3 regions of the Duganella sp. Leaf61 genome follow, and region 2 is predicted to be linked to each of the others. Evidence: predicted binding sites of a transcription regulator. Region 2 holds the regulator's gene; each other region holds the start of a gene.
The links. Region 2 encodes LexA, which represses DNA repair genes until DNA is damaged. Its sites were predicted from a motif close to ACTGTATNNNNATACAGT; they were not measured.
Positions count from the first base shown of each region.

Region 1: the regulator LexA is predicted to act here: its motif matches at 2,703-2,720, upstream of imuA (translesion DNA synthesis-associated protein ImuA).
Region 3: the regulator LexA is predicted to act here: its motif matches at 2,133-2,150, upstream of ASF04_RS15700 (PA0069 family radical SAM protein).

Region 1 covers NZ_LMLM01000012.1:158,088-162,221, forward strand. The annotation lists gene ASF04_RS09710 (M61 family metallopeptidase) at 1-1,360, shown strand, start outside; gene ASF04_RS09715 (hypothetical protein) at 1,391-1,738, shown strand; gene ASF04_RS09720 (S9 family peptidase) at 1,799-2,557, opposite strand; gene imuA (translesion DNA synthesis-associated protein ImuA) at 2,805-3,560, shown strand; gene ASF04_RS09730 (DNA polymerase Y family protein) at 3,493-4,134, shown strand, end outside.
Region 2 covers NZ_LMLM01000012.1:46,157-50,290, forward strand. The annotation lists gene rplI (50S ribosomal protein L9) at 1-292, opposite strand, end outside; gene rpsR (30S ribosomal protein S18) at 327-617, opposite strand; gene priB (primosomal replication protein N) at 633-938, opposite strand; gene rpsF (30S ribosomal protein S6) at 957-1,346, opposite strand; gene ASF04_RS09205 (DUF5695 domain-containing protein) at 1,502-2,317, shown strand; gene lexA (transcriptional repressor LexA) at 2,470-3,108, shown strand; gene ASF04_RS09215 (cystathionine gamma-synthase family protein) at 3,140-4,134, opposite strand, start outside.
Region 3 covers NZ_LMLM01000028.1:136,570-140,703, forward strand. The annotation lists gene ASF04_RS15690 (Hsp70 family protein) at 1-1,262, opposite strand, end outside; gene ASF04_RS15695 (DUF2760 domain-containing protein) at 1,259-1,936, opposite strand; gene ASF04_RS15700 (PA0069 family radical SAM protein) at 2,164-3,318, shown strand; gene ASF04_RS15705 (gamma-glutamylcyclotransferase) at 3,397-3,996, opposite strand; gene ASF04_RS15710 (NAD(P)H-dependent oxidoreductase) at 4,046-4,134, opposite strand, start outside.

The sequences.
Region 1 (4,134 bases), 110 kb from region 2:
CGCGCTGGAAACGGCCGCGCGCAACGGCGACGAGATCGCCTTCAAGCCGCTCGACTTCGAAACCTTCCTCGATTCGCCGCTGTTTGCAGGCCGCTATTTCCGCCGCATCGACCTCGATCCGGGCGCAAAAATCCCGGTCCACCTGAACGTGGTAGCCGACAGTCCGGAACAGCTCGAAGCGACGCCGGAACAGATCGCCCCGCACCGCGCGCTGATCCAGCAATCGTATAAACTGTTTAACTCGAAACACTATAAACACTACGATTTCCTGTTCGCCATCAGCGACGAATTCGGCGGCATCGGCCGCGAGCACCACCAGTCGAGCGAAAATGGCGTCAAGGCCGGCTACTTCACCGACTGGAACAAGTGGGAAGCGCGCCGTGAACTGCTGCCGCATGAATTTGCCCACTCGTGGAACGGCAAGTTCCGCCGTCCGGCCGGCCAGGACGTGCCCAACTTCAACACTCCGCTCGACAACTCGCTGCTGTGGGTGTACGAGGGTCAAACCCAGTACTGGGGCGCCGTCCTTGCGGCCCGCTCGGGCCTGATCAAGCCGGAAAACACGCGCGACCTGCTGGCCGCATCGGCCGCCCGCCTCGACAACGTGCGTGGCCGCACCTGGCGCGCGGTGCAGGACACCACGTACGATCCAATCATCAATGCCCGCCGTCCGCAAGTGTGGAACAACTGGCAGCGCGGCGAGGACTACTACCAGGAAGGCCAGCTGATCTGGTTAGATGCCGACACCCTGATCCGCGAACTGTCGGGCGGCAAGCGTTCGCTCAACGATTTCGCGCGCGGCTTCTTCGGCGTCGATGACGGCATCAATGTCGCCAAGCACTACACGTTCGACGACGTGGTGGCCGCCCTGAACGCCGTGCAGCCGCACGACTGGGCCACCTTCCTGCGCAGCCGCGTGGAAAGCCACGGTCCCGGCGCGCCGCTCGACGGTCTCACGCGCGCCGGCTGGAAACTGGTCTATACCGACAAGCAGACGCCATTCCTGAAAGCCCAGGAAGACCTGAGCAAGTCGGCCAACTTCCAGTACTCGCTCGGCTTCTCGGTGGGCGCCGAAGGCAAGCTCGAATCGTTCATCTGGGAAGGCATAGCCTTCAAGGCCGGCCTGTCGGGCAACTCGACATTGCTGGCAGTGAATGGCCGCGCCTACAAGCCCGAGGTGCTGCGCGCGGCGATCACGGCCGCCAAGGACAGCAAGGAGCCGATCCAGCTGCTGGTGAAAAAGGGCAACCTGTACACCACGTATGCGATCGACTACCACGACGGTTTGAAGTACCCGCGCCTGGAACGGATCAAGGGCACGCCTGACCGCCTGGAAGCAATTCTGCAGCCGTTGAAGTAAGATGGCTCAACGCCCAAACCTGAGGACACTATGAGCAATAACACTGATATCCAATTGAGCGGCCCTTTCAAGGCTACCGACGGCGCCGGCCGTGCCCACGACGCCAAGGCGATCCGTATCTTCGATGAAGGTTATGGCGCGATCGACGTGTACGTGGACTTTGCCGGTTCGGTCAGCGGCCTGCACAAGGACAAGTCCCTGATCGACGCCGTGGTGGCGCAACTGCGCACCGTCGGCTACAAGGGTCCGGCCCTCACCGCCGGCGACCCGGTGCTGCAGGAAGGCAAACTGCTGGTGCTGGAAGCCCCGGACGAGTTCAACACCTTTGCCGCTGGCAAGGGCTGGAAGGATTTGGCCGAGGAATTTGGCGACGAATAATTTTTCAATCTCAGGCTAAAAACCCGTCATTCCGGCGCAGGCCGGAATCCGGTTTTCAGCCTATGACAGATAGCGGCGGCTCCATGCCGCGATCAAGTCCGCCACATACACCGCATCCTCGCGCCGGGTCAGCAAATGGTCGGCGGTATCGAGCGACACGAAACTTTTCGGGTGCCTGGCGGCAGTCACAATTTCCATGGCATTGGCCACCGGCACGGTATCGTCGCCAGGTGCGTGCATCACCAGCAAACCGCGCTTCAAGCCCGCAATCTTCGGTTTCAATGCATACTCTTCGGCATCGTCGAAAAACTGGCGCTTGATGCGGAATGGCCGTCCGGCCAGCGGCACCATGGCCTCCCCTTCCTGCCTGATCAGTTCCAGGTACTTGCTGCCGAACAGGCTGGGCATATGGGTCGGATCGCTGGGCGAACCGATCGTCACCACTGCCGTGGCCTCCGCGATCTGCCCGGCCGCCGCCAGCATGGCCGTGCCGCCCAGGCTATGGCCGATCAACAACTGCGGCGCCGCATGGTGCGTGCGCAAAAAATCGGCAGCGGCCACCAGGTCGGCCACATTCGAAGAAAAATTGGTATCGGCAAAATCGCCCTCGCTGCCACCGAGGCCCGTAAAATCGAACCGCAGCACGGCGATGCCATGCGCCGCCAGCGACTGCGCCAATCGATGGGCGCCAATCGCATCCTTGCCGCAGGTGAAGCAATGGGCAAACAGCGCGTACGCGCGAATATCGCCATCGGGCGCGTCAAGCTTGGCGGCCAGCTTGAGGCCGTTGGAGATAAATTCCTGTCTTTGAGAACGCATGCAAACTCCTGCAACTTCGATGAAGGCGTACTCTGACGCATAAGTGGCGGCGGGACAAGTCCAGCGTTCACCATTACCAACCTTCGGGTATCTCGCAAACACCGCAAGTAAATCGACCTTGCACCTCAACGCTAACGCAGATTATACTGTACATGCATACAGTATCAATTTACCAACTCGTTTTGTGCGCCCATGTGCACAAGTTTATTTTTACCTTTTACGTTCGTTCTCGACCACCCGTGCAGCCATGCTTACGCCACCGCTCCCCATCACCACCGCAGCTGCGCAGGCTGGCCGCCTGGCCATGCGCGATGTGTGGCGTGCCAGCGAATTGGCCATTTCGCGCTCCACCACTTGCAGCACCGGGCACGACCGGCTCGATCGCGAACTGCCCAACCAGGGCTGGCCACGCTCGGCGCTGATCGAGCTGCTGGTGCAGCAACACGGCATCGGCGAAATGCAATTATTAAAGCCCGTGCTGGCCAGCCTGGCCGCGCGCCAGCGCGTGGCGCTGGTGCAGCCGCCTTATTTGCCGCACGCCATGGCGTGCCGGGCCTGGCAAGTCAACGACCGCAACCTGCTGTGGCTCAAGCCGGCCAGCAGTGCCGATGCGCTGTGGGCGGCCGAGCAAATCCTCAAGAACGGCTCGTGCGGCGCGGTGCTGCTGTGGCAGGCCAATGTACGGCCCGAAGCGCTGCGCCGGCTCAACCTGGCCGCGCAAAGCACCGATACCTGGCTGTGGCTGCTGCGACCCATCGCGGCGGCAGCCGACGCTTCGCCGTCGCCGCTGCGCATGACCTTGCGCCCGGCCGCGGGCGGTGTTTCGGTGGACATCATCAAGCGCAAGGGTCCCCATTGCGAGCAACCTTTTTTCATTCCCCTCGGTGATATGCCGGTACCGCTGCATATCCCCCTGCAACCTGCCTCCCACGATCATGAAACTGATGTTAAGCGTCCACCTGCCGTTGTTGCCGCTCGAAGCGCAACGACCGTGCTGGTCTGAGCCGGCGCCCATGGTCGTCGTCGAGCACGGCCTGGTGCTGGCCATGTCGCGCCAGGCTGCGCAGGCCGGCGTGCGCCTGGGAATGCGCGGCGGCGGCGTGGCGGCCATCGCGCCCCAGACCATCCTGCTCGACCGCGCGGCCGACAAGGAAGACCTGGCGCTGGAAGCGATTGCCACCGCGCTGATGCAATACACGCCCGACATCACGTACCAGCCCGACTGGTCGCTGCTGCTGGACGTGAGCGCCAGCCTCACGCTGTTCAAGGGTCCGCATGCGCTGTGTCTGCGCGTGCTGCGCAGCGTGGCAGCGCTCGGCTTCACCCTGCAACTGGGCACCGCCCCCACGGCAGAAGGCGCCTGGCTGCTGGCGCGCAACGAGCGGCGCAAGGACCAGCCCAAGGGCCGCCGGGTGGCGTCGATGGAACGCCTGCAACAGCGTCTCAACCAGCTGCCGTGCGAGCTGATCCCGGCCGCCGCACCGTTTCACGGCTGGCTCACCGACATCGGCGCGCGCGACCTGGGCGCCTTGCGCCGGTTGCCGCGCGCAGGGCTGCTGCGGCGCACCGACAAAGAC
Region 2 (4,134 bases):
TGTCGAAGTTGGTGACCGAGCCGAACAGACGGCCGTCAACACCAGCTTTTTGCGAAACGGTCACGGTCATGCCGTTCAGTTTCTCGCCTTGAGCTTCTGCAGCAGCCAGCTTGGCGGCAGCAGCTTTTTCCAGTTCAGCGCGTTTGACTTCGAATTCCGCAACGGCAGCAGCGGTAGCGCGGCGAGCCATCTTTTGCGGGATCAGGAAGTTACGTGCGTAACCGTCTTTGACTTTAACGACTTCACCCAGGTTGCCCAGGTTAACGACTTTTTCCAACAGAATGATTTGCATAGTTCTTCTCCAGATGCTTGTCTAAACTACGCAATTAAGCGTGGTGCAGATCGGTGTATGGCAGCAGGGCCAGATAACGGGCGCGCTTGATCGCGGTGTCCACTTGACGCTGGTAGTGCGCCTTGGTGCCGGTCAGACGTGCTGGCATGATCTTGCCATTTTCCTGGACGAAGTCTTTCAGGGTGTCTACGTCTTTGTAGTCCACTTGCTCAACGCCAGCGGCGGTGAAGCGGCAGAACTTCTTGCGCTTGAACAGTGGGTTTTGTTGCTTACGCTTTTCTTTAAGCTTGAGCTTGTTTTTGTCGAACTTTTTACCGAATGCCATGTGAGGCTCCTGTATTTAAATTGAGCTGTCCGTGACAGCACTAAAATCAATGATGTGAAACACCAGGCTTTTGCTATTGCGCGTCTTCTTGTTCAGGAAACCGGTGAACTGGTACACCCCGCCCAGCGGCGCCGCGTTGAACTTGCCTGAAATCTCGCCTGCGGCAACCGCAGAAATTTCAAACTCGCTCAACCGGGCGATTCCCGCCTCCATTTGCTGCGACCGATGCTGGAGTACAGCATTGATGATCGGCATGCCTGCCGGGGTGTAACGCAAGGCGTCACGCTCGGCAATGAGGGCAGTGAACTGGAGCTGGTTCAGCTCGGTTCCTTGAAACAATTAGGCTGCGGCAGGAGCTGGAGCAGCTGCTGGGGCTTCGGTGCGATGCGATTTGGCAGCATCTTCACGTTGTACCGACTTCATCATTGGCGAAGGAGCGGTTTCCGCTTTCTTCAGCTTGACGGTCAGGTGACGCAGCACGGCATCATTGAATTTGAATGCGGTTTCCAGCTCGACCAGGGTCTCGTTGTCGCATTCGATGTTCAGGCAGATGTAGTGTGCTTTGGCCAGTTTCTGGATCGAGTAAGCCATCTGACGACGGCCCCAATCTTCAACACGGTGCACGGAGCCACCGCGGGTCGTTACAGTGGTTTTGTAACGTTCGATCATCGCGGGCACTTGCTCGCTCTGGTCCGGGTGGACGATAAATACGATTTCGTAGTGACGCATGAAAACTCCCTTAAGGACTTGTGAATATAGCCCACCCTGGCGTCAAGACAGGTGTGGGAAGAGGTAAGCCCGCGACTATAGCAGCTTTTTCAGCGGAACGCCAGCCCGGTGTTGCCGGTGCTACAGTGCGATTTTCTTGTTCTGGAAACATGATCATGAAGTATCTGATTGCACTTGCGGCGCTGCCCGCCCTGCTGTTCTCTCCGCCCGGTCTGGCTGCCGCACCGCACGAAGAGGCGCCCATCAAGACCCGGGCCTACAGCACCCCTGCCCTGCTGTTCGCGCTGCGCACCGACACCCAGACCCTGGCGCGCCTCACGCCCGTGCTCGACCCCAGTTTCGATTTCGTGCCCGGCCCGCGCGAAGACGCGCGCCAGGGCAATGGCTACCGCCACCTGGGCGACCTGGCCCTGACCGTCCGCACCGGCAATGGCGCCGAGCGTACCTACACCTCGTTCGAGGCGCGCCGGCCGATCCACATACTGCCCGCAGGCCGGGCGCTGGCCGCTGCCGACATCAGCGCCAGCATGGGCGCCGAGATGGGCGCCAGCGTGCCGCTGGCAGTGGAACGACGCTGGCTTAACGAGCGCGGCACGCTGGTGCTGCGCTTTACCCTGATCAACCGGGATCGGCAACCGGTGCAGGTGGTGTCCGCCAGCATGCCGATGGTGTTCGAGCAACAAGGCTTCGGCGCCTCGGCCAAGGAACGGCAGGCCAGCAGCAGCACCGTCAAGCCGCGCCCGGGCGCGCCGGGCTCGGTGGAAGTGGCGCGCGCGAACGGCCAGCCGCCGGCGCTGCGGCTGCAACCGGACGGCCGCACCCCGCTTGACAGCTGGCAAGCCATGCCGGGCGGGCAACTGCAGGGCGAACAGTACGCCAGTTGGGTCACCAGCGGGTTTACCCTCAAACCGGGCGCCAAACGTGACATCGGCGTGCGATTCGTGATCCAGCCGCAAGGGGCAACGCGCTGATTTCTCATAGGGGAGCGTGGCACACTCCCCTGTGCAACAACTTTTTTCACATTATTTCGCTCAAAGCAAGAAATTCCCTTGCATTGGCGGTCATACTGTACAAAAATACAGACTGTCTATATACACAGCCCATTTTTTTACTGACCACGCCCATGATCAAGCTCACCGCACGCCAGGAACAAATTCTCAATCTGATCAAGGATGCCATCGAGAACACCGGCTTCCCGCCCACGCGCGCCGAGATTGCCAACGAACTGGGCTTCAAGTCGGCCAACGCCGCCGAGGAACATTTGCAGGCGCTGGCACGCAAGGGCGCGATCGAAATCGCCGCCGGCACCTCGCGCGGCATCCGCCTGCTCGGTGTCCATGCCGAACCTTCGACGTCCAAGATGCCTGCCGCGCTAATGATGTCGCTGCCACTGATCGGCCGCGTGGCTGCCGGTTCGCCGATTCTGGCGCAGGAAAACCTGGAAGCGAGCTACAACGTCGATCCGGCCATGTTTTCGGCCAAGCCCGACTACCTGCTCAAGGTGCGCGGCGAATCGATGCGCGACGCCGGCATCATGGATGGCGATTTGCTGGCCGTGAAAAAAATCGACAGCGCCAAGAATGGCCAGATCGTGGTGGCGCGCATCGGCAACGAAGTAACGGTCAAGCGCTATCGCAAGACGGGGTCGCTGGTGGAACTGCTGCCGGAAAACCCGGAGTTCAAGATCATCAAGGTCGATCCCGAGGCGGACGAGTTTGCGCTCGAAGGCCTGGCAGTAGGCCTGATGCGCACCTGGCACTAAAAAATATGGACCGCCGCGGCGGTCCATTGTTTTAACAACCTTTCAGCGCGCAGCTGAAGTCTTCCAGCAGGTCGTCCTCATCCTCGATGCCGACCGACACCCGTATCAGCGACTCCGCAATCCCCATCGATGCACGCCGTTCGGCGCCCATTTCAAAGAAGATCGTGTGCGCCACCGGGATGATCAGGGTGCGCGTGTCGCCAAGGTTCGACGCCGGGATTGCCAGCTTGAGGCGATTGAGGAAGTCAAAGCAATCGATGCCATCCTTCAGCTCAAAGCTCAGCAGCGAACCGTGCTTACGGAACAGCTCGGAGCTGATGCCATGCTGGGGATGCGATGCCAGGCCCGGGTAGTACACCGCCGCCACCCGCTCGTCCGATTCCAGCAATGTGGCCAGCGCCAGCGCGTTGCTGCTGGTGCGTTCCATGCGCAGCGCCAGGGTTTCGGCGCCGACGGCAATGTGGTGCGCCGCCTCGGGCGCCAGGGACGAGCCGAAGTCGCGCAGCGCCTTGGCGCGGATTTGCGCCAGGCCCCATTGCACCGGCTGCGCCTTTTTATAGTTCTCGTAGATGTTGGGGAACCGGGTCCAGTCGTACGCGCCGGTGTCGGTCAGGCTGCCGCCGAGCGCATTGCCGTGGCCGCCGATCGACTTGGTCAGCGCATTGACCACCAGGCCGGCACCGACCGATTTCGGTCGGAACAAATAAGGCGTGGTCATGGTGTTATCGACCACGTACAGGATGCCGCGTGCCTGGCACAGTTCGCCAATGCGCTTGAGGTCCGCTACTTGCGTGCGCGGGTTGGCGATGGTTTCGACAAATACCACGCGGGTGTTGTCGGTGATCGCCGCCTCGACATTGGCAACATCGGTGGCATCGACAAACGACACGCCCACGCCCTGCGCCATGGTGGTTTGCCACAGGCTGTTGGTGTTACCGAACAAGAACGACGACGACACCACGTGGTCGCCGGTGCGCAACAGCGCCTGGAACACGGCGCCGATCGCGCCCATGCCGGTAGCAAAGC
Region 3 (4,134 bases), on a different contig from region 2:
GACTTGAACACGCCGCCGTTGAACAGCACTGCGGTCGGGTGCAGGAAGGTGGCGTCGGCGTTGTGCGCGCCGGCATAGCCTTCCAGTTCGCTGGTGGCGCCCACCTGGCGTGCCAGGAACGCGGCCAGGTGGCGGGTGACGCCGGCATCCTGCGCATACGGCAGGCCCAGTTGCGTCAGGCCCGCGCGCTGGCGCACGGCCGGACGGCTTGATGCTTCCACGGTCGGGAAGAAGCCGTCGAGGATGAAGGTGGTCACTTCGGCGCGTGTGAGTTCGGTGCGGATCGAGCCGCCGATCAATTTCGAACCACGGCTTGGCACCACGATCGGCCAGGTCTCGATGCTGGCGTCGGCCAGCAGCTTTTCCTTGGCGGTGCGGCTGCCGTAGGTCAGTGCGCGCATTTGCCAGGCGTCGAGCTGGGTGCCAGTGGCCGCCAGCTTGCGGGCCACCAGGTGCGCCAGCGCCAGGTCCATATTGTCGCCGCCCAGCAGGATATGGTCGCCGACCGCGATGCGGTGCGGTTCGAGCACGCCGTCCCGTTCCAGCACGGCGATCAGCGAAAAGTCGCTGGTGCCGCCGCCCACGTCAACTACCAGGATGATGTCGCCCGGCTTGACTTCTTTTCTCCAACGGCCTTCGCTGCCGTGGATCCAGCTGTACAGGGCTGCTTGCGGTTCTTCCAGCAGGGTGAGGTTTTCGTAGCCGGCAGCGCGCGCCGCTTCAGCCGTCAGTTCGCGCGCACCGGGGTCGAACGATGCGGGAATCGTGACGGTAATCGCCTGTTCGTTGAACGGCGCTTCCGGGTGCGCCTGTTCCCACGCCTGGCGCAAGTGGGCCAGGTAGCGGGTGGAGGCGGCCAAGGGCGAGACGCGCGTGACTTCTTCCGGTGCGTCGGCCGGCAGCAGCGCCGAGCGGCGGTCCACGCCGGGATGGCTCAACCAGCTCTTGGCGCTCGAAACCAGGCGGATCGGCGTGGTGGCGCCACGGCTGCGCGCCATTTCACCGGCCACACCGGTCAGTTCGGCGTCGCTCCGCTGCCAGGGCAGCTTGTTTTCGCCGGGCGCCAGTTCGTCGGCGTGCGGCAGGTACAGGAACGACGGCAGTAGCGGCAAGTCTTCCACCGTGCCCGGTGCGGTCAGCTGGGGAATGGCCAGCACGCCGTGGTCGGTTTTCTCGCCGTCGCTCGCTTGCAGGTTCACATAGGACAGGGCGCTGTGGGTGGTGCCGAGGTCGATGCCGATGGCGTAACGTGGATCGTTCACAGTTCCACCTCCGCCGGGGCCAGGATGGCGGCATCGTGCGCTTCGGCCAGTTTCGGCAGGCGCACGTCGGTCGAACGCCAGCCGCGATGGCTGAGCGTGCCACGGAACGGCGCCTGGCCGACCACGTTGCCGGTCAGGCGCACGGCGGCGGCGTCAAAGCCTTGCTCCAGCACCACCCGGCTGCCTTCGGCTTCACTGCGCACGGCTTCGATGGTGAAGTGTTCGCGCAGCACCTTGCTGCAACCCTCGTGCACCACGCGCGCGGCGGCGCCGATGTCGGCGTCGGAGTAGGCGGACAGGTTTTCCTGGGTGAAATCGATCAGGCGCGCTTCGCGCTGGAACAGGCTCAGCAATTGCAGGGCGGCGTCGGGCGTGGCCACGCGCAGGGTGACCGGCGCCGGGGCCGGCGCGGTGACGGGCACCGGCGTTGGTACCGGGACAGGCGTAGGGACTGGCACCGGGGTCGGTACTGGCAGCGGCGTCGGCACGGGCACGGGCACTGGGGTTGGTACTGGAACCGGCACCGGCGTGGGCGCGGCAACGGGAACGGGGGCGTCGTCCATGCGGGTCAGGCGGGCGGCGTATTCAGCATCGGAGATGGCGCGAAAAAAGGCGCCGATGGCAATCGAGATGCGGCTGAAAAAAGACGGCAGCGGTTGGTTTGGTTTGTTCATCAATTGCTCGCGGTGAGTATGCCGGCGCGCCGCGTTTGGCGGCGTTCCGGCGTGTAATTGGTTGGAGTCGCGCAAGGCGCGCGGAGGCCTGGCCCCCGGAAGCCCTGCATGATACCAGTTCGTGCCGGGGCGCCAAAGCAGGGCGGGGTGCACGGATGATTTAGAACTTGATATGGTCCGGGCGAGCGCCTAGAATACTGTTTATATATACAGTATTCAGGTCAGCCATGTCCCACGACGAAAATAACCAATCGCATGTAATGTTGCCGCCGCCGTCGCTCAAGGCGCACAAGGGACGTGGCGCCGTGTCCAATCTGCAGGGCCGGTTCGAGGTCCACGCGCGCGAGTCATACGACGACGGCTGGCAATGCGAAGAAGAGGAGTCCACACCATGGAAAACCCAGGTCATCGACGAGGTCTGCAAGTCCATCCTCAGCCGCAATGCTTCGCCGGACTTGCCGTTCGGTGTCTCGCTCAATCCGTATCGTGGTTGCGAACATGGCTGCATTTACTGCTTTGCCCGCCCCACCCACAGCTATCTTGGCCTGTCGCCGGGCATGGACTTCGAGAGCAAGATTTTCGCCAAGGTCAACGCGCCCGACATGCTGCGCCGCGAGCTGGCCAAGTCCGGCTACGTGCCGGAATCGATAGCGCTGGGCGTCAACACCGACGCCTACCAGCCGTGCGAGCGCGACCGCAAGCTCACGCGCCGCGTGCTCGAAGTGCTGCAAGAGTGCCACCACCCGGTGGGGCTGATCACCAAGTCGTCACTGATCGAACGCGACATCGACATCCTGGCGCCCATGGCCGCGCAGCGCCTGGCTGGCGTGGCGATCACGCTCACCACGCTCGATCCGGCCATCGCCCGCACGCTGGAGCCGCGCGCCGCCGCGCCGGCCCGGCGCCTGCGCACCATCCGCACGCTTACCGACGCCGGCATACCCGTGGCCGTGAGCGTCGCACCCATCATCCCGTTCGTGACGGAACCGGAAATCGAGCGCCTGCTGGCGGCGGTCAAGGACGCCGGCGCCGTCTCGGCGCACTACACGGTGCTGCGCCTGCCGTGGGAGGTCGCGCCGCTGTTCCACCAATGGCTGGAAGCGCACTTTCCCGACCGCGCCCAGCGCGTGATGAACCGCGTACGCGACATGCGCGGCGGCAAGGACTACGACAGCAACTTCGCCACGCGCATGAAGGGCGAGGGCGTGTGGGCCGACCTGATCAAGCAGCGCTTCAAGATTGCTGCCGAGCGGCTGGGGCTGACGGGGCAGGGCAGCCGCTTCCACACCATGGACGCCTCGCAGTTCGTGCGACCACTGGTGGTGCCGCCGCTGGGGGCGCGGGCCAGGGTGGTCAATAGCGGTCAGCTGGATTTGTTCTGAGACGCGCGGATGTGGCCACGGTGCGCGGACTGCGCCAGCGTGCCGGCCGGTTACAAGGATGCCGCATGCGCTAGCCGCTCAGGTGCGCGCCATGCGGCTGGCCAGTTCCACCAAGTGCCGCTCGATTTCGAATACGTGCGGATCATCGCGGCCCAGTTCGCGCAGCGCGTGGGCCAGGTGGTTCAGGTAGTCGCTATTGGGCCCGCTGGGGCCGGCCGAGCGGGCAATATGTTCGGCGATGTCGCGCTCGGACGCTTCGCCGATGAAGGCGAGATTGTCCGGCGTGGCGATGTAGACGAGTCCCAGGACGCTTTCGGGTGCATTGTCAGCCTCTTCATCCTCGAAACTGATCGGCGTAGCCAATCGTAAATAGCCGTCCTTCTCGCGATGGTCGAGATGGGCGAATACCTCGGGGGTGATCAGGTAGGCCATGCCGTGGCAGATGACGCCCGGCGCTTCGATCAGGGTCACTACGCGGCCCGGCGCGTCGGGCGTGCCTCGGTGGTCGTGCGAGCCTTGCCAGAAGCGCCGGGTCCAGTTGGCGATGCTGGCGGGGCGCCGTTGCAGGTAGGGGAAGTCGGCCTTGTAGATCAGCGAACCGTAGCCGAACAGCCATACGCTGTGGTGGCCGTCGAACTGGTCCATTTTCTGGTTGATGGCGATGGTGTCTGCTGTCATGTCGGTCTTGCTGTACTGTGGTGTATCTGCCTGCGGCACTGCCAGCAGGTCAGGCACGGTCTGCCTGCGCGGCAAAATCGCTGCTGCGCGCGATCTGCAATTGTCGCACACCGATCGACGCGAAGGCGGCCTCCAACT